One region of the Blautia sp. CGZ-1-C1 genome, then DNA from elsewhere that is predicted to be linked to it. Evidence: predicted binding sites of a transcription regulator. Region 1 holds the regulator's gene; the other holds the start of a gene.

What was found. The regulator Rex, encoded in region 1, represses fermentation and respiration genes when NADH is low (regulators of the CRP and FNR family bind a similar motif). The targets are predictions, from matches to a motif close to ATTGTTAANTANTTAACAAT.
Region 2: a site for Rex is predicted at 2,381-2,400, ahead of fucO (lactaldehyde reductase). Genes of this name have one in related genera too.

Annotation. Positions count from the first base shown of each region.
Region 1 covers NZ_JBWLUT010000028.1:217-6,216, reverse strand. The annotation lists partial or broken gene AC058W_RS01605 (NADP-dependent isocitrate dehydrogenase) at 60-1,269, shown strand; partial or broken gene abc-f (ribosomal protection-like ABC-F family protein) at 1,345-3,256, opposite strand; gene AC058W_RS01595 (redox-sensing transcriptional repressor Rex) at 3,570-4,217, shown strand; gene AC058W_RS01590 (NAD(P)H-hydrate dehydratase) at 4,428-5,927, shown strand; partial or broken gene AC058W_RS01585 (alanine racemase) at 5,992-6,000, shown strand, end outside.
Region 2 covers NZ_JBWLUT010000067.1:867-15,794, forward strand. The annotation lists gene AC058W_RS05000 (RpnC/YadD family protein) at 1-59, shown strand, start outside; gene AC058W_RS05005 (hypothetical protein) at 173-367, shown strand; gene AC058W_RS05010 (hypothetical protein) at 765-1,208, shown strand; gene AC058W_RS05015 (TetR/AcrR family transcriptional regulator) at 1,693-2,271, shown strand; gene fucO (lactaldehyde reductase) at 2,471-3,616, shown strand; partial or broken gene AC058W_RS05025 (IS1634 family transposase) at 3,836-4,105, opposite strand; gene AC058W_RS05030 (ABC transporter ATP-binding protein) at 4,231-5,979, shown strand; gene AC058W_RS05035 (flavodoxin family protein) at 6,055-7,722, opposite strand; gene pduL (phosphate propanoyltransferase) at 7,870-8,508, opposite strand; gene AC058W_RS05045 (transglutaminase domain-containing protein) at 9,001-10,179, shown strand; gene AC058W_RS05050 (TMEM198/TM7SF3 family protein) at 10,290-11,033, shown strand; gene AC058W_RS05055 (bifunctional diguanylate cyclase/phosphodiesterase) at 11,220-14,255, shown strand; gene ybaK (Cys-tRNA(Pro) deacylase) at 14,299-14,775, shown strand.

The DNA of each region.
Region 1 (6,000 bases):
CAAAGGTGCTGGACACACAGTGAACAGTAAAATTATCAAAGCCAAAGAGGAGGACTAACATGAAAAAAATTCAGATGCAGACACCACTTGTGGAAATGGATGGAGATGAGATGACCAGAATTCTCTGGAAGATTATTAAAGATGAACTTATTCTCCCATATATTGATTTGAATACTGAGTATTATGATCTTGGCCTGGAATACAGAAATGAAACTGATGACCAGGTAACTGTTGACGCAGCAGAAGCTACCAAGAAATACGGCGTTGCAGTTAAGTGTGCAACGATTACTCCGAATAAGGCGAGAATGGAAGAGTACACCTTTAAAGAAAATGTACAAAAGCCCGAATGGAACGATTCGTGCGATTCTTGATGGAACCGTATTTCGTGCTCCGATTGTTGTAAAGGGTATCGAGCCATGTGTTAAGAACTGGAAGAAACCGATCACGATCGCACGTCATGCATACGGTGATGTGTATAAGAATACAGAGATGTACATTGATGGACCAGGAGATGCTTATCTGGTATTTGAAGGTGCTGACGGACAACAGAGAAAAGAATTGATTCATCACTATGAAGGTCCGGGGGTTCTTCAGGGTATGCACAATCTGGATAATTCTATCACAAGTTTTGCAAGATGTTGCTTTAATTATGCGCTTGATACGAAACAGAATCTGTGGCTTGGCGGCAAGGATACGATTTCCAAGATTTATGACGGACGTTTCAAAGAAATTTTTGCAACGATCTATGAGAATGAATTCAAGGATAAATTCGAGGCAGCAGGCATTGAATACTTCTACAGTCTGATCGATGATATTGTAGCCCGCGTTATGAAAGCGGAAGGTGGATTTATCTGGGCGTGCAAGAACTATGATGGTGATGTTATGAGTGATATGGTTTCTTCTGCGTTTGGTTCGCTGGCTATGATGACATCTGTTCTGGTATCCCCTCAGGGTTATTATGAATATGAGGCTGCTCACGGAACTGTACAGAGACACTATTATCGTCATCTGAAGGGCGAAGAGACCTCCACAAACTCTGTGGCAACAATTTTTGCATGGACTGGTGCACTGAGAAAAAGAGGCGAATTAGACGGCAATAAAGATCTGATGGAATTCGCAGACAAGCTTGAGAAAGCTACTTTGGAGACGATCGAGAGCGGTAAGATGACAAAAGACCTTGCATTGATTACTTCTCTTGAGAATGTAACCGCGCTGAATAGTAAGGAATTTATTCTTGCAATCAGAGAAAAGCTGGATGAGATTTTATAATTTGTAAATGATTATGTCTCAAAACTGATAGATCGTATTTTATAAGATATATAATAAAAATGGGAGGAACCTGCATTATGCAAGTTCTTCCCATTTTTCATATAATCCCTCAAGTTCTTCGGTAATTGCGGCCTTCTCTTTGCTGAGTTTTGCACATTCTGCTACGTTGGTGCAGATATCCGGGAGAACCATGTTTTCGTCGATTTTTTTGTCTCTTGTTTCAAGTTCTTCAATGCGGGCTTCAACTTTTTTCAATTCATTTTCGCGTTTTCTTTTGGCGTGCCTGTTCTTCTTTCTGTTGTTGCCAGGAGAGTTTATTGTCAGATGCCTGTTTGGCTTCTGCGATTGCCTGGGCGGCAGCGGGTGCATATTTTTCAGTCAGTTCTTCTTTCTTTTCCAGATAATAATCATAGTCTCCGATATAATTTACGACTGCCTGGTTAGTCAGATCCAGAATTCTGGTAGCTGTCTGATTGATGAAATATCGATCGTGGGAGACATAGAACACGGTTCCGGTATAGCTGTTTAATGCCTCTTCCAGGATTTCCTTGGATGCGATATCAAGATGGTTGGTAGGCTCATCGAGAATCAGAAAGTTTGCCTCTGAAAGCATCAGCTTGGCGAGAGATACACGGCCTCTTTCTCCACCGGAGAGGGCAGAGATGAGCTTAAATACATCGTCTCCTGTGAACAGGAAAGCAGCGAGCATATTTCGAATCTCTGTTTCTGTAAGAGTAGGATAAGCATCAGAAATTTCTTCAAAGATAGTTTTCTCCATATGCAGTACGTGATGTTCCTGATCGTAATAGCCAATCTGAACTTTAGAACCAAGACTGAATCTGCCGCCGTCTGCATCAATCAGTCCATTGATGATCTTTAACATGGTAGTCTTACCGGTTCCGTTATTACCAATCAGAGCTACACGTTCTCCACGTTTGATCTCAAAAGAGATATCGCTGAACAGTGTCTGCCCTGGGAAAGATTTGGAAAGGTTCTCTACAGTGAGAACGTCGTTTCCGCTGATAAATCTTGGTTCCAGTGAGATTCGCATCTGGTTCTGGATTTCCTGTGGCTTATCGATACGCTGAATCTTATCCAGCATTTTTTCACGGCTCTCCGCGCGCTTAATTGACTTCTCACGGTTAAAGGATTTCAGTTTGGCAATAACAGCCTCCTGATGTTTGATATCACGCTGCTGGTTAAGATAAGCTTTATACTGCGCGTCACGAAGCTGTGCTTTTTTGAGTGCATAGGCGGAGTAATTTCCACTGTACATACGCATAGTGCCGGCTTCAATTTCCACTACCTTAGTGACTACCTTGTCAAGAAAATAACGGTCATGGGATACAATAAATACAGCTCCCGGATAGTTGAGCAGATAAGTTTCCAGCCAGGAAATACTCTCCATATCAAGGTGGTTGGTAGGCTCATCCAGCAGAAGGATATCCGGGCTGGAGAGAAGCAGTTTACCGAGAGCAACACGTGTTTTCTGACCTCCGGAGAGAGTTTCAATCTGGCGTTCGAAATCATCTTCGGTAAAGCCAAGACCTTTTAATACGCCCATGATCTCGCTTTTGTATGCGTATCCGTTTTCCAATTCAAACTGGTGGCTCAGTCTCGTATAAGTATTCATCAGACTGTCCAGAGCATCACCTGTGGTTGTTTTCATCTCCTGTTCCAGAGAACGCAGGCGATTCTCCATATCAATGATGTGCTGCTTGGTAGAAATCAGCTCCTCATAAATCGTGTGGTGTCCATGGATATCCTGGTACTGGGCGAGATATCCGATATTTTTATCTTTGGCAAGGACTACGTTTCCCGAATCAGGTGAGAGCTCGTGCATGATGATACGCAGCAGGGTAGTTTTACCGGCACCATTATTGCCAATCAGAGCTGCTTTTTCACGGTCTTCTATATGGAAACTGGCGTCTTGAAGGATGACTTTTTCGCCAAAAGATTTACAGATATTCTGACATGATAAAATCATAAGAATTCCTCCATTTATAATTTGTCCGCGTACTATTATAATCGAAAAAAGTTGTTTTTGAAAGTATTTTAAATGAATTTATCTATTTCTACAAAGATATTCGTTGCTTAGTAGTGCAATCCCAATTTGTTCCAGACTGCCGGAAATGATAGAAAGTTATAGATAAAAAATAGAAAATACCGTTTTATAAGATAGTTTCTGACGTAAATTGATAAAAAATGCAGAATTAGTTGGTGAAAAAGTACAGAATTAGTTTGACAATAAAATAACATCTGGGTATAATTGACATAGACAAGTTAAGGAGGGAAAATTTGTGGAAGCTAAAGAAATTTCAAAAGCGGTGATTAAACGTCTGCCACGTTATTATCGCTACCTCGGTGAGCTGATGGAGGAGAATGTTGAGCGTATATCTTCCAATGATCTCAGCAAAAAGATGCATGTGACAGCTTCCCAGATTCGTCAGGACTTAAATAATTTCGGCGGTTTTGGTCAGCAGGGTTATGGCTATAATGTACGTTATTTATACACAGAGATCGGCAAGATCCTTGGACTGGATACAGTACATCCGATGATTATTCTTGGTGCCGGTAATCTGGGACAGGCTCTGGCCAATTATGTGGACTTCGAAAAACGTGGTTTTAAACTGGTTGGTATTTTTGATGTAAATCCTGTACTTGAGGGAATTGCGGTGCGCGGAATCGAGATACAGATGTTAAGTGATCTTCCATTGTTTCTGAAGGAGAATGAGGTAGAGATTGCTATTTTGACTCTTCCGAAGAATAAAGCCAAAGAGATGGCGAAGATTTTAATTGATAATGGAATTAAGGCAATCTGGAACTTTGCACACATTGATCTGGATGCTCCGGAGGATGTAATGGTTGAGAATGTACATCTTTCAGAGAGCCTTATGACTCTGTCCTATAACCTGAGTGAATACAGGAAAGAGCACGAAGGCGAGTAGAACATGATGTGGAACACAAGGCTGTGGTCATCTGATCACAGCTTTTCTGAATTTAGCAGGATGATTTGGCTTATTCACAACTATAAAATGAAAGTGGATTTAAAATATCCGTCTGGCCAGAATGGCTGAGAAATTTATTCTGTATAAAATTACGTGGTGGAACAAATTAAATATTTGATGAAATACGGGAACATACGGGGAGGTGAACAGATGAGAGGAGTTGTGACTGCGGCAGAAATGAAGGCGCTGGATGCAAATACGATTGAGAAAGCCGGAATTCCTTCGCTGGTATTAATGGAGCGTGCTGCATTACAGACTGTTACAGAAATCATAAAGCGGGTGAATACGAAGGATAAAGAGAAAATCCTGGTGGTCTGCGGAACCGGGAATAACGGAGGAGACGGACTGGCAATTGCCAGATTACTCCATTTACACGGATTTAAAACGTGGTATTATATTGTTGGAAACGAAGAGAAAATGACAAAAGAAACTTCCAGTCAGCTTCGCACAGCAGAGTATTATCATACTCCACGGGTGCATAACCTGATTCTGAATGAATATACTACTATAGTAGATGCCATTTTTGGAGTTGGACTCAGCAGACCGATAGAGGGAAAATACGGAGAACTTATCAGCGAATTAAATCAGGCATCTGCGTTTAAAGTTGCGGTGGATATTCCTTCCGGGATTGATGCAGACACAGGATTCGAGAAAGGAATCGCTTTCCGGGCCAATCTTACGGTTACATTTGCTTTTCGAAAGAGAGGCCTGTGTTTCTATCCGGGGCGTATGTATGGTGGGGAGATCATTGTGGCGGATATTGGGATTTATTCAATGCCTGATAAGAAAATCCGAATGAATTACCTGGAAGGAGAAGACTTGAAAATGCTTCCGGACAGACTTCCCTATGGGAATAAGGGAACTTTCGGTAAGGTACTTTTGGTTGCAGGTTCTGAAGGAATGTGCGGTGCAGCATATTTAAGTGCTGCAGCTGCACTAAAGTGTTCGGCGGGCATGGTGAAGATCCAGACCGTGGAGGCAAATCGTGTTCCATTACAGACACTTCTGCCGGAGGCAATGATAACCTGTGATTTTGATGAGAGTAAAAATGAGAGAATGCTGGAATGGTGTGATGTGCTGGTGATCGGACCGGGGCTGGGAGCAAGTGCACAGAGCAGAGAGCGTGCTCAGTGGTTTCTGTCAAGAGCTGCTATGTGTGGAAAATCAGTTGTTCTGGATGCAGATGGATTGAATCTTCTGGCACTTCATGAGGACTGGAAGAGGTTTATCGGAGAGAATGTGATCGTCACGCCGCATATTGGCGAGATGAGCCGCCTGTGTGGAAAAAGTATTGGTGATATTCAGGATTGTCTGGTTCAGACAGCATTTGATTATGCAAAGGAAACAAAAGCAGTCTGTGTTTTGAAAGATGCATGTACTGTAGTGTCAGGTGCGTCAGAAGAGAGGTATCTGAATATTTCCGGAAACGCAGGAATGGCAACAGCTGGCAGTGGTGATGTACTAAGCGGCGTGATCGCAGGTGTGCTTTGTATGTATCTGAAAGCAGAAAGGAAGCCATCCATGGCGATGATGGCAGCCCTTGGTGTATATGTTCATGGGCTTGCCGGTGATCTGGCGGCTGAAACAGTAGGCCAGCGGGGTATGACAGCAGGAGACATTATCCGGTTTTTGCCGGAAATATTAAAATAAAGAATAACTGGTCGTAACAACGTGTGAATCGTTTATGAGCAGTTATGGCAGAGGATGAATTATTATGGAGAAA
Region 2 (14,928 bases), on a different contig from region 1:
TTGATGGAGCAGTGCAGGATTCTTGGAGAATATGCGCAATATGTAGAAAAAGTACGTAAAAATGCGGAGACTATGAGTCTGGATGTTGCTGTAAAAGAAGCAGTGGATGAATGTATTCGAGAAAGGAATTCTGGCGGATTTTCTCAGGGTCAACCGCGCGGAGGTTATTGCCATGAGTATATTTGAGTATGACAAAGAGGAAGAAGAACAGAAACTGCAGGCAATTTATGAAAAGCAGGGTGAATTAAGAAAGGCAAAAAGCATAGCCATTTCGCTTGCGCAGGAAGGTGAATCCGTAGAGAGAATAGCAAGAATCCTTGGTGAAACGGAAAAAACAATTAAAGAATGGATGGCTGAAACGTATTAAAATTGGTTCCGCAGTATCATTAACCGAATGTTACTGCGGAACCTTTTTATATCTGTCTGCTGTTTTAACTGGGTAAGTCGAGCCGGTTGGGGTTGCACCCCCTGTCGGGAAAATAAAGAAACGAAATTTGTCTTAAAAGTTCTCTAAAGAAAGTATAAAATCTAACTGAGTCACAGACTGGCACCCATCCAGCCTGTGGCTTTCTTCATTCCCTGGTTGACACGCCGGCCATCATTTGCTACACTGAAATTACATATCTGGGAAAGTTCTAAGGCCGTTCGGTTAATCTGATTCCACATATGAAGCGAAAATAAATATGGTGGAAACAGTACAACGGCACATATAAATTCTGCAGAAACGATGCTGTTTCCTCCATCATAAGGAAAGGAGCATGCAGATGCAGAATGAAAGAAAAAAACTGGAAGAGTTAAACCTGCTGGATGATTTTCTCTTCAATGCCATGATGACATATCCTGAAATGGGAGAGAGGTTTACACGAAAGATCCTGAAACTATTGTTTAACAAGGAGTTTCGGAATCTGAAAGTGATCGCACAGAAATCCTATGGGGGATTGAATACGGATCTGAGGGGAGCCCGGCTGGATGTTTATGTAGAAAGTGATGACAGCGCTGAGATAGATGCGTCAGAGGATGTATCTATCTATGACCTGGAGCCGGATAAGAATGATAAAGCAAAGTATATTGCCGCATTTCCACAGAGAATCCGTTTTTATCATGCCATCATAGACAGCCGCAGCCTGAAATCGGGAGTGTCGGCCTGGCGGGGTCGCATCCCCTGTCGCAAACCACATTGTAAAAAATCCCATCAAGATTGGAATTAAATTGTTTACAATGATAAGCAGATTTCCAAACCCGGCTTTTCTGAGCAGAAAGGTCCAGACTGCTGTCAGTACATATAACAATCCCCATGCCGCTGCAAGAATATAATTTGTCTTCATGAAGAGAGGGTTTTGATATGCACTTTCACCACCATAATTGTATTTTACATAAGCAGCGCATAAAGGTTCTTTTGTCAGGCATGAAAGCAGCCAGAACAATCCAAAGTATCTTCATCTCTATGCCCTCCATTCCTTTATTTTCTGATAATGAAAGTGTACCCTTTCATATGTGGATTGTCAACAGAACCAGAGGGGGTATGAAATGAAAATATTATTATTGTACTGTATGATGAGCAAGTGGTATAATAATACATATTTATATTGTTGGAAAATAGCACGGTTTGTAGTGGTGCTTGTATGCCTGGCATTGACTGTGACAAAATACAAAAGACTATAATAAACAAAATTACCTGTGAAAGGAAAACCTATGGAACTGACAGCAGAAAATGTTAAAGGGGAAAAAACAAAATATCGTCTTGCGCAGTCGATGAAAGAATGTATGAAGACAACAACTGTAGACAACATTACGGTAAAACAGATTACAGAAAACTGTGTCCTTACCAGGCAGACTTTTTACCGGAATTTCATGGATAAATTTGATCTGATCAACTGGTATTTTGATAAACTTCTGGCAAAATCCTTTAAGCATATGGGAATGGGAAAAACAGTTTATGATGCACTGGTAAAGAAGTTTACATATATTCAGGAAGAGCACATTTTCTTTGCAGCGGCCTTTAAATATGACAGCCAGAACAGTCTGCGCCAGCATGATTTTGAACTGATCCTGGCTTTCTATGAAAATCTGATCCGTGAGAAAACAGGAAAAATTCCGGATGAGACCATACATTGTATTCTGGAAATGTACTGCCAGAGTTCTATTTATATGACTGTAAAATGGGTGCTGGGGGAATTGGAATGTGCACCGGAGGGACTGGCGAAAATTTTAGTTGATGGGATGCCTGGGAAACTCTCCCAGTTGTTTGAAGAACTGGAAATATTGTCATAAACATAACAGATTAGTGCACAATTTTACCTAATTATTTTCGTATTTATTGCACAAACTTAGTGAGAAAGTTACATTTGAGCGAAAGTGTAACTTTCTTTTTTGAATTTACATTGTTAGAATAATAACAAAGATGAGCGTTGCGGAAACTTATCTGTAAAGAATATCAAAATGTAAAATACTGAAAGGAATGGAAATCATTATGGCAAACAGAATTAACTTAAATCAGACATCTTATCACGGAGCAGGTGCAATCGAGGAAATCGCAAACGAAGCAAAAGCACATGGCTTTAAGAAAGCTTTCGTTTGCTCTGACCCTGACCTTGTAAAATTCCATGTAACAAGCAAAGTTACAGATATTCTTGAGAAAAACGGACTTGCATATGAACTGTATTCAGACATCAAACCGAACCCTACAATTGAGAACGTACAGCACGGTGTTCAGGCATTCAAGGATTCAGATGCAGATTATCTGATTGCAATCGGCGGCGGCTCTTCCATGGATACTTCCAAAGCAATCGGTATCATCATTGCAAACCCTGAATTCGAAGATGTAAGAAGTCTGGAAGGTACAGCTCCTACCAAGAAACCTTGCGTACCGATTATTGCAGTTCCCACAACAGCAGGTACAGCAGCAGAGGTAACAATCAATTACGTTATCACAGATGTAGAAAGAAAACGTAAATTCGTATGTGTTGACCCACATGATATGCCGATCATCGCAATCATTGATCCTGAAATGATGTCTTCTATGCCAAAAGGACTGACAGCTTCTACAGGTATGGATGCTCTGACTCATGCAATCGAAGGGTATACAACAAAAGCTGCATGGGAAATGACAGATATGTTCCATTTAAAAGCAATTGAGCTGATCTCAAAATCTCTCCGCGGTGCTGTTGAAAACACAAAAGAAGGTCGTGAAGGAATGGCTCTTGGCCAGTACATTGCAGGTATGGGATTCTCTAACGTAGGTCTTGGAATTGCTCATTCCATGGCTCATACACTTGGCGCTGTTTATGATACACCACACGGTGTTGCATGTGCAATGATGCTTCCGATTGTTATGGAATACAATCAGGAATGCACAGGCGAGAAATATCGTGAGATTGCCAGAGCAATGGGTGTCAAAGATGTAGATGAAATGTCTCAGGATGAGTACAGAAAAGCAGCAATCGAGGCTGTTAAGAAGCTTTCTGTTGATGTAGGAATCCCGACTAAACTGGAAGCAATCAAAGAAGAAGATCTTCAGTTCCTGGCAGAATCCGCACACGCAGACGCATGCGCACCAGGAAATCCAAAAGATGCAAGTGTAGAAGATCTGAAAGATCTGTTCCGCAAGATTATGTAATGAATTACTTTTGCAAAATAAAAAAGCAAAAAGCAGCGATTAAGGCCACAGACTGGTACCCACCCAGCCTGTGGCTTTCTTCATTCCCTGGTTGACACGTCGGCCATCATTTGCTACACTAAAATCCTGTCTTTGACAGTTACGAAACAAAAAAATCGCTGTACCTCTTGATTTTACTGGGGTTCGGCGATTTGGTGTGTCGTTTTGGAATATAGTATTTTATTTCCGGCCCTTACTTTTTTTCTGAATGTTTTTCATCTGCCTTTTGGTGATAAATTTATAATCCGTTTCAAAGCCGCAAACAGTGTGCAATGCATCGGTTAGCTTGTCTCGTGTGTAAAGTGGAATAAAACCTTGCTCTTGTATATCGGCGAAATTCATCGTTCTTAATTTATCCAAGATTGTTTCGCAGCTGAAGGCATTTTCCAGGTTTCTTTCAAGGTAACGATATATCACTAATGCAAGGAAACAGATAAGGAAATGGGATTTTACTGGAGAAAATATTTGCAGAAGCATTTTGACAAAACACTCCCAGTCGGTTTATAATAAATTCTGTATAAAAATTTTTGCTGCTGGCTAATAAAAATATAGCAGTAAAAGCGGAGGAGAATCACATGAAACAAGAGAAAAAACAGCCTGGCAAGCTGAAGATGCTTGCTGGCTATTACAAACCATATAGGGGATTATTTTTTGCAGATCTGTTTTTTGCATTTCTAGGGGCGGCAGTTACCCTTGTTATTCCATTGATGGTCCGCTATATTATGAATTCGGTAAGCGAGTTATCAGCGGTGGAGGCTAAGACTATCATTCTGAAAATAGGTGTGGGAATGCTGCTGCTGATCCTGGTGCAGCTAGGAAGCCGCTATTTTATCACCTATTATGGTCACATGATGGGTGCTTATATTGAGCACGATATGCGAAATGAGATCTTCAGCCATTATCAGAAGCTTTCTTTTGCATTCTACGATAACCAGAAGGTAGGACAGCTGCTTTCCCGTATTACAAGTGACCTTTTTGACATTACAGAGCTTCTTCATCATGGACCGGAGGATATTCTGATCTCCGTGATCAAGCTGTTCGGAGCGCTGATCATTCTCTTGAATGTAAAGCCGCAGATGGCGTTGCTGTGTTTTGCTGTTGTGATCATCATGTTGATCTACGCGCTGATCTACAATAAGAAAATGAAAAGTGCATTTAAAGAGAATCGTGTGCGCATGGGTGAGATCAATAGTCAGATTGAGGATAGCCTTTCCGGAATCAGGGTGGTAAAATCCTTTGGAAATGAGAAGCGTGAGATTGAGAAGTTCCGTAAAGGAAATGAGCGTTTCGTGGATTCTAAGCGTGTGACTTACCGCTATATGGCAGGCTATCATGCAGGAATGGATGCCTTTACTACATTGATCACGGTAACAGCACTTGTTTCCGGTGCTGTGTTCCTGGCATCTGGAAATTTAAGCGCTACAGACCTTGTGACATTTCTTTTGTATATCAATAATTTTACTGAGCCCGTTACGAAGCTGGTGAATTTCACTGAACAGTTCCAGAATGGTTACAGCGGTTATGACCGTTTCCTGGAAATGATGTCCATTGTACCGGATATTGAAGATGCACCGGATGCTGTGCCTCTGGAACATGTGGATGGAGATATTCGTTTTGAGAATGTATCATTCCATTATGAAGACCATAATGAGAAGGTGCTTTCTAATGTGAATCTGGAAGTAAAGTCTGGTGATTATGTTGCTCTTGTAGGTACCTCAGGCGCCGGAAAGACTACTCTTTGCAGTCTGATCCCCAGATTTTATGATGTGTCATCAGGAGCAATCTATCTGGATGGAAAAGATATCCGTAAGATTAAACTGAAGGATCTGCGTGATCACATAGGAATCGTGCAGCAGGATGTGTATCTGTTTGCCGGAAATATTATGGAAAATATTCGCTATGGACGTCCGGATGCTACAGACGAGGATGTTATCAGGGCGGCTAAGCTGGCAAATGCTCATGATTTTATTATGGAAATGCCGGATAATTATGGTACAGATATTGGACAGCGTGGAGTGAAGCTCTCTGGAGGACAGAAACAGCGTCTTTCCATTGCCAGAGCTTTTCTGAAGAATCCGCCTATTCTGATTTTTGATGAGGCAACATCTGCGCTGGATAATGAGAGTGAGAAGGTGGTTCAGGAATCGCTGGAGCGTCTTGCAAAGGACAGAACTACTTTTGTAATTGCTCACAGACTTTCTACAATTCGCAATGCCAGAAGAATCCTTGTCCTTACAGAGGATGGAATTGCAGAAGAGGGAACACATCAGGAACTGATGGATAAAGATGGCGTTTACGCAAAGCTGTGTAAAGCCGGCTTATAGGATACCAGGCGGGGGCGCCCCCCCCGCCACAGACTGGAGCCCGCCCAGCCTGTGGCTTTTTTCTTTATGATGTTTTTACGGTACAGAGCTTTCTTCTTTTCTCTTGCCTCTTGCCATCTTTGCGGGATACCATTTTTCGAACCACATTGTAAAAAATCCCATCAAGATTGGAACTAAATTGTTTACAATGATAAGCAGATTTCCAAACCCGGCTCTTCTGAGCAGAAAGGTCCAGACTGCTGTCAGTACATATAACAATCCCCATGCTGCTGCAAGAATATAATTTGTCTTCATGAAGAGAGGGTTTTGATGTGCACTTTCACCACCATAATTGTATTTTACATAAGCAGCGCATAAAGGTTCTTTTGTCAGGCATGAAAGCAGCCAGAACAATCCAAACACAAGATATCCTATATTTGTAGGAATATCGCCATTCCCGGTTACATTTGCTGCTGCGGAAAGTACAGCAACGGCTATCATAGAGAGTTGATCCCAGATCACAAATTCATGATTTCTCATAATAAACGGTATACCTGCCACTACGATAAGAGTTATCAAAGCCCCCACTTTAGGAGCAATAGAAACAGCAATCCAAAAGGCAATCCATGGTATAAGCATTGTCATCATAGAAGGATTTTTCTTCTCAATCATGTTTGGAGATTTTTTCTCAGGATTTTTGACTGTAGATGTGCTTCCAAAGAATTTATCCCAATTGATCATCAAGGAGAAATCACCGGATACCGTATACATCTGTTTCCCCAATGCCTCTGCGCCACCAATTTCTCCACGAGAAATAGCTGACCATACAGAAAAAGGTGTATCAATGCGAGTAGTTGGAGAAAGGCTTCCATCTGTAAAAATCTGGCTTCCGGTCTTGTTAAGTCGAATCTGATACGTATGATCCAAATCGGTAAAATGTATCTCAAGTACGCGTTCTTTTCCGTCATAGGCGTCTTTATTGTAAAGAGCGGCCATTTGCCGGGTAAATATAAGATCCTCAGGTTCTTTCTCTCCGGTCGTTTTGTTAATACCCCAGCTGGCATCTGCCATTTTTTCAAATACATCTCTGGGATATAAAAGTGTATGGAGTAAAGCATCTGTTTCTTTTGATATTGCTCCTGTCATTGAATATTCAGAGCCCGCACATTTTACTGCAGCAAGATATTCATTTGTTCTCACTGACAATTCCTTTACACGAAACAATTCTCCCTGACCGCAAAAAATGGTCGTATAATTTCCCCTGCCAAGGAAATGGTCAAACATCCGCAATACACTGTCATAATTTTCGTCTGCAGAATAAAAGCCACAGGTAGAGATTAATACGTGTCTCTTGCCTTCCATATCATATCTGGCATCATGACTGCCGCTTCCGTATCCGTCCTGCCTTGAACTCATAAAAGGAAGACTCATAGGAAGCTGACGATCAATCAAATTCTTTAACATACCAGGAACATTAAAATAGTACAGTGGAAAAGACCATAAAATTAGATCAGCACGAATCAGTTTTTTAATGACTGTTTGCATATCATCATTTATACAGCATCTCCCGGGTGTTTTCTGCCAGCATGCAAAGCATCCCTTACACGCACCTATCTTCATTGAAGCTATATGCAGTTCATCAACAGATAACTCTTCTTTATTACTCGTACATCCGTTTTCCAATCCCTTAATAAAGCTGTATGCAAGCTTTAATGAATTACTCCTTTTGCCTTTTGGGCTTCCGTTGATCAGAAGTATCTTCATCTCTATGCCCTCCATTCATTTATTTCTGATAATGAAAGTGTACCCTTTCATACATGGATTGTCAACAAAACGCTATACTAGAGGGGTATGAAAAGATTGGCGAAAAACGTGGAATACAGATTGGTGAAAAGCAGGATGAATTGGATTTTACCTGCGTATTCCTGACAGTTCGTCTTCTATCCACTTATCTGTGTTGAAGTTGCTGTCAAAGAACCTGACGATCACGCCGTAAGGTTCTGTATCACTGTTGAATGCGTTGGCTTCATCGGTGTCAACGTGCATTGCCAGGTGATAATTTCTGTGGACTCTGACTACTACATCTGCGTAAATAAGTGCGCGTCCATAGCTTTTAGTCAGGACGAAGACTTCGTCGTTGTCTTTGATATGCAGGGCAAGTGCTTCATCCGGAGTCATGTGGATGTGGCGTTTGGCTACGATGACACCTCTGGGAATTTCGATATCCCCGCATGGACCGGATAAAATACAGCCGGGAGTTCCTTCGATATCACCGGACTGGCGTATCACGCTTGGAATCCCCAGTTTTCTGGTGTCTGTAAGGGACATTTCTACCTGCGTGTCGCTGCGGAAAGGACCGAGAAGTGCCATGTTTTCGAAAGTACCTTTCGGTCCTTTGACAGTCACTCGTTCCTGGCAAAGATATTGTCCGGGCTGGCTTAATTCTTTGATAAAATGTGGTTTGCTTCCTTCTCCGAATAATTTTTCAAAATCTTCCTGCGAGATATGCAGATGTCTGGCAGAAGTTTCTATAGGTATTTTGATGCTCATTTATTACAATACCCTCCCTCAATATGCTACTGTATATGTCTGTCTGACTTCCTGTTATCTGATGGAATGCAGAACAGTTATACTTATTGTTTAGTGTATCTCTTTAGCTGAAAAGATGCAATGTTTATCTTGCAAGAAGGAACAATTGTTATTGTTCACTTGTCAATGTCATTTAGGTGGCTGTCATTTGGATATCACAGTCAACAGCAGATCACTTATTCTTAAGTGTAGCCCTCAGGAAAAAAGATGCAATATTTATTTGAAAAAATGGTCAGTGAAATAAAAAAATGAGCAACAAAAAAGAGATTAAAAAAAGAGATTTTACAGGTTTACAATCAATAGTGTTCTGGTCTATAATAGAAAAACAGACTGGAAAAATAATTTTAAATCTAACGAAACAGAACCAAACCGAACAAAAACAGAATAAAACAATAATCTGATACCCGATAAGGGAAAAGAATATCAGAGGAATGACAAGAGAAGGATTATTGAATGAACAAAAAAAGATTTTCTGCATTGCGACTGATTCTTATTGTGCTTGTGATTGTGTTATTAGCAGGTATTGGTGTGACCGGAGAGAGAACTCTGAGAGAGCCAGTGGAGGTAAGGACGCTTAGAAAACAGCAGGTGACACAGTCAGATGAAGGACATCAGGAATATTATTTTGGACTTCTTAACGAGGATGAGCAGAGAGGCTATCGCGAGATTCTGGAGGGTATCAGGAATTTTGAAGAGAAGTTTTACCTGTCTCTTTCCGGAGATGACGAGATAGACAGAGTGTATCATGCAGTGCTTAAGGATCATCCAGAGGTGTTCTGGGTACATAATCGTGAGAAGGTATATAAAACAACTTATACAGGCAGGGATTACTGCCAGTTTTCTCCGGGATATACTTATACAGAGGATGAGCGGCAGGAGATTTCGCAGGCTATGGAGAATGCATATCAGGAAGTTCTGGCGCAGATTCCAGAAGGTGCAGATGACTATACCAAGGTAATGACGGTTTACACGTATATCATAGACAATACCGATTATGTGGTTTCTGATGATGATCAGAGCATTGCGGGAACTTTCTGGAAAAAGCAGGCAGTGTGCGCAGGTTATGCAGGTGCGGTTCAGTATCTGCTGGAGCGGCTGAATGTTCCATGTATTTATGTGGAGGGAGATGCTGCAAACAGTGATCAGGGACATGCATGGAATATTGTTCAGCTGAATGGACAGTATTATTATGTAGATGCTACAAATGGTGACCAGCCGGACTTTCTGGAGGGTGATGCCACAGTACTGGCAGAGCATAGGACGACGATTTATGATTATCTTTGTCCGTTTCCTCAGGAGTACGAGATGAATTATACGGCATCTGATGAGTTTGCAGTTCCGGCGTGTACGGCTACGGATATGAATTTCTATGTGAGAAACGGAGCTTGCTTTGACAGTTATGACTGGGACAGCGTATATGAGTTGTGTAAGCTGCGTATTGACAGTGATGCGGCTGTGGTGCGGTTTAAGTTTAGTGGCCAGGAAGCCTTTGATGAAGCGTATATGGATCTGATTGATAGTAATCGGATTCAGGATATTGCGAGATATTATATGGAAGTACACGGGTTATCACAGATTTCCTATCATTACGGTATAATTGACAATATGAAGACGCTGTATTTTATGTTTTAACCAAATCAAGTAAGTCCCCTGCGGAGGTTGCGAAGAGCAATAAGCAGTGGGTGGGGACTTGTTTGACTGACTAAGAATATGCGAGTGAGAGAAAAAGGAGTGATTAAAGTATGGGTGATATGACAGATGTATTTAATGGGGTTGTGAATATAACCGGAAATCTTCTGGATTCTGATTTTGTGAATCGTTTTACGATGGCGATTTTTGCAGTGATACTTGTATTTGGAATCCTGAATTGCGTGTTTGGATACCGCTTGCTCCGCTTTTGGATGATGATCGGAGGTTTCTTTGTAGGTGCGGGACTGGCGCTTATTGTTGTACATACAATGGGAATGCAGGAGAAATCCACGATGCTGATCGCAGCTTTGGCAACAGGTGTTGTGTTTGCGGTAATCGCATTTTTGATTTATAAGGCGGGTGTGTTTATACTTGCAGCAGGAATAGGCTGGGCTCTTAGTATTTATTTCCTTCATCCGACCAGTTCTGCGTCATTTTTTGCATGTATTCTTATTGGTGTAGCACTTGGTTCTATGGCGGTGAAATATTGCCGGGAGGTTCTGATTGTTGCAACCAGTCTGATCGGAGGTGTAATGTCAGGTGTTTCTCTGGCAAAACTTGGAAATCTGGAGGATATTCCGTATGGACTGGGAATGAGTGTGGGATTTGCAGTTCTGGGAATGCTGATTCAGTTTGCAATTAATAAACCGGTTTCAGATGAAGAGTATGCTGCTCAGGATGAATACAATACACAAGATCAGAGAATGCCACAGAATTCTGATATGCAGGGATATCGGCCGCAAGGCGAAAACAGAACAGAATATTCTGAGAAGATGCGTAACAGAGAGAGAAAATAATACGTTGCTCTGGAACGGAATGAACAGTAATGATGATGTTATCCGGGAGTTGCTGAGAATAGAATGCTCAGCAACATTTATGAAATAGATGAAAGAGAAAAATAATAGTAAAATTGTAACGAATGTGAAGAAAGAAGGGGACAAGTGTAGACTTTACAGATCGTAAAAATCTACGCAGAAGTGAGAATGACAAATGTATCAGGAGAAAAAGTGAATAATCGTGCACAGGACTACTATAAGATGCTTTTATTTTTGAACGAATCTACAAATGATACGTTTCTTTTATGGGATATGGAGCGAGATATCGTATACTTTTCCAGACAGCTCACTGTTCTGATCGGACAGGAGTATAAAGATGGAGTTCCGGATGATATTTTTGCATATAAACTGGAGATTATCAAAGATATTGTATACAGGAATGATATGCCAAAAGTTGAGCGGGCGATTCGTCATGTGACAAGAGGTACGGATGAACGGATGGACTTAAACTTCCGGTACGTGGATAAACATGGGAAAAAGTTCTGGGTTAACTGTCGGGGAAATGTTCTCAATGAAGGTGGTAAAGAGCAGCCATTGATGATAGGATGTCTGTCCAGAAGGGTTCTGTCAGAGAAGGTAGATATGCTGACGGGACTTATGAATTATAATAAAATGCTGGAGAATGTCGAAAAGGGGATAGCCAAGGGTAAAAGAGGTCATATGCTCATTCTGGGTATTGATGATTTCCGCGAGATCAATCAGTGTATGGGACGTGATTATGGTAATCAGGTGTTAAAGACGGTTGCTGAGGTTCTGGAAGAAATCAAGAATGAGAAAAGCAGTGTCTACAGAATGGATGGCGATCATTTTGGCGTGGATCTGGCAGGATGCAGTAAGAGAGAAACAGTGGATTTCTTTGAACGTCTTCAGAAACGGACAGAATCCATGTGCGAATTTTCAGGTGGAGCAGTATGCTATCCATATAATGAAAATGAGAAAGATATGAGCGCACTTGTCAGCTATGCTGAGAACGCGCTGATGCAGTCAAAGAAGAATGGAAAAAACAGACTTTCGTTCTTTTCTTCAGATGATTATAAGGAGAATGCGTCCAGAATGGAACTCCTGAAAGAGTTAAGAGAGAGTATCCGTAATAATTTTGAAGGCTTTGAATTATATTATCAGTTGCAGGTGACATCGAATGGATATCGCCAGAAAGGAGCAGAGGCGCTGCTTCGATATCATTCAAAGCAACGTGGCTTCATGTCTCCGGTTGTGTTTATTCCGCTGCTGGAACAGACAGAACTGATTATTCCTGTCGGGAAATGGGTAATGAGGCAGGCGTTTGCACAGTGCGCACTCTGGCGTAAGAAATATGGCGATTTTAATATCAGTATAAATATTTCCTATATTCAGCTGAAAGATAAATCGATTGTCCAGAATGTGATTAATGCAGCAAAAGAGGCAAAGCTTCCGGGAAATGCGATTACTCTGGAAGTTACGGAGAGTATGCAGCTGCAGGACTATAATTATTTCAACAGTATGTTCTACTATTGGAAAGAAAAAGGAATGCAGATTTCTATTGATGACTTTGGAACAGGATATTCTTCGCTGAGTTATCTGAAAGGGCTGGAGGTAGATGAGGTTAAGATTGACCGGTGTTTTGTAAGACAGATACATAAGAGCTCTTATAATTACAGATTACTCAGTAATATGCTGGAACTTACACAGGAAGCACAGATTCGTGTCTGCTGTGAGGGCGTTGAGGAAGAAGAGGAACTGCGTTGTCTGGATACACTTTCTCCGGAACTGATACAGGGATATTTCTTTGGAAAACCGATGTCGGCTGATGAATTTGAAAGTACCTGTCTGGCTACAGAAGGCTCTTATAATAAATTTGTTACGGAACTTCGCAAGCGTTATCATGATCATCCGGTTTCTGCCCGGACACCGGAGTCTGCTTCTACAGAGAGTATCGAATATAAGAATATTCTGGACAGCCTGAAATCTATCATTTATGTGGTGGATAAAGAGAATCTTGAAATTCTCTACATGAATGCAGAGGCAAAGAAGATTACGGGGATTTATAATTATCTCGGATGCAAATGCTTTCAGGTTTTTACCGGACGTGCAGAACAGTGTGAAGAATGTGCGATGAATAATTCAGAAGATGTTGTAAATATTACCAGCAAAATGTTCTATGATCTTTATGGAAGAAAGATGTATGTCAGTGAGAAGAATATTCTATGGCATCAACGAGAGGCAAGGCTAATCACAGCACTGCCTGTAGACGGAAAAGATGGACCGCTTAATCAGAAACTGAATCAGGATCTTTATGTGGCGGAGAAAATCATACAGATGTATGAACTTGTGCAGAGTGGTGAGAAAGACGACGGAATTCTGGAAAAACTGGTGACTTTTACAGGAAAGTATTATCAGGCTGACAGAGCATCCCTTTTCCTTTTGGACGAGAGCCTGGAGTTGTGGGAAGATGTTGCGACTTATCATGATCAGGGTGTAATGGATAAGGAACGCTATCTCGAGGTTACGGCTCAGGCGAAGATACAGCCATGGCTTGATTATATCCGGAAAAACAAAGTAATCTATATCAAAGACAGAGAGTCTTTGAAGGAGATTGATGAAACTTTGTATAAAGGTTTCCTTAAACAGGATGCGCAGAGTTGTCTGTTATGTGGAATCTGGCATGAAGAGCAACTGTTGGGATTTATAAGTATAGATAATCCGGAAATGGTTGTGGACAGGCTGGCATTACTTTGCAAGACAGCATTTCTGGTTGAACAGGTGTTGCTTCATAATCTGGATAACAATGGCGCAAGAACGATGCTTCATAAACTTGTGGAGAATAAACTGAATCATAATATCTTGTCTGTTTCGGGCGTGGGGCTGTGGCAGATGAAGATTGACAAGGTGACAGGAGATACCACGATCCTTGCAGATGAGAATATGAAGAAACTCCTGGGTGTGGACAAGGACGCGGATCCGGAAAAATGTTACCAGGCGTGGGTCAATAACATAGCGGAAGAGTATCTGGATTATGTAAAGGATGCAAGAGACACGATGATGGTCACAGATAAGACGGCACAGATTGAATATAAAGGATTTTCTCCACAGCATGGCAAGGTGACGATCCGGTGTGTGGGAACAAAGACTTCTGAGAATGAAGCAGTTGTGACGATTGATGGTTATTACCGTATTTTGGAAGATATGCTTCAGATTCGTAAATAAATTAAAAAATACGACATAGGACAGAAAGGACAGGCGTGATAAGATGTCAAAAGAGGCTAAGACAAATGCAATGAGAATGCTGGACAGACAGAAAGTAAAGTATGAGGCATTTTCTTATGAATGTGATGAATTTATTGATGGAATTCACAGTGCGGATAAGATAGGCGCACCTTATGATCAGTCTTTCAAGACTCTAGTCATGGAAGGAAAGAGCGGCAGTTATTTCGTATTTGTAGTTCCGATTGAGAAAGAAGTAGACCGTAAAGCGGCTGCGAAAGCTGTCGGTGAGAAAACAGTGGATATGATTCATGTGAAGGATATCACAAAGATCACAGGGTATGTGCGAGGCGGCTGCAGCCCGCTGGGAATGAAGAAACCTTACCCGGTAGTATTTGATGCTTCAGCAGGAAACTTTGAGGAAATCTATGTCAGTGGCGGACGCATTGGTCTGACGCTGAAAGTTCCGCTGACAGATCTTCTGAAGGTGACAGGTGGAAAACTTGCTGAGATTACTGCATAGAACAATATGTTGTGAGAATTCAGTATACAAAAAACAGACAAGGTATATGAAGCCCAAATAGGCGGACGAATGTACCTTGTCTGTTTTATATTATTAGATAAAGCTATTTATATAAAATATCGTAACTGTTCAGTACCTTCACAGTTACGAGTC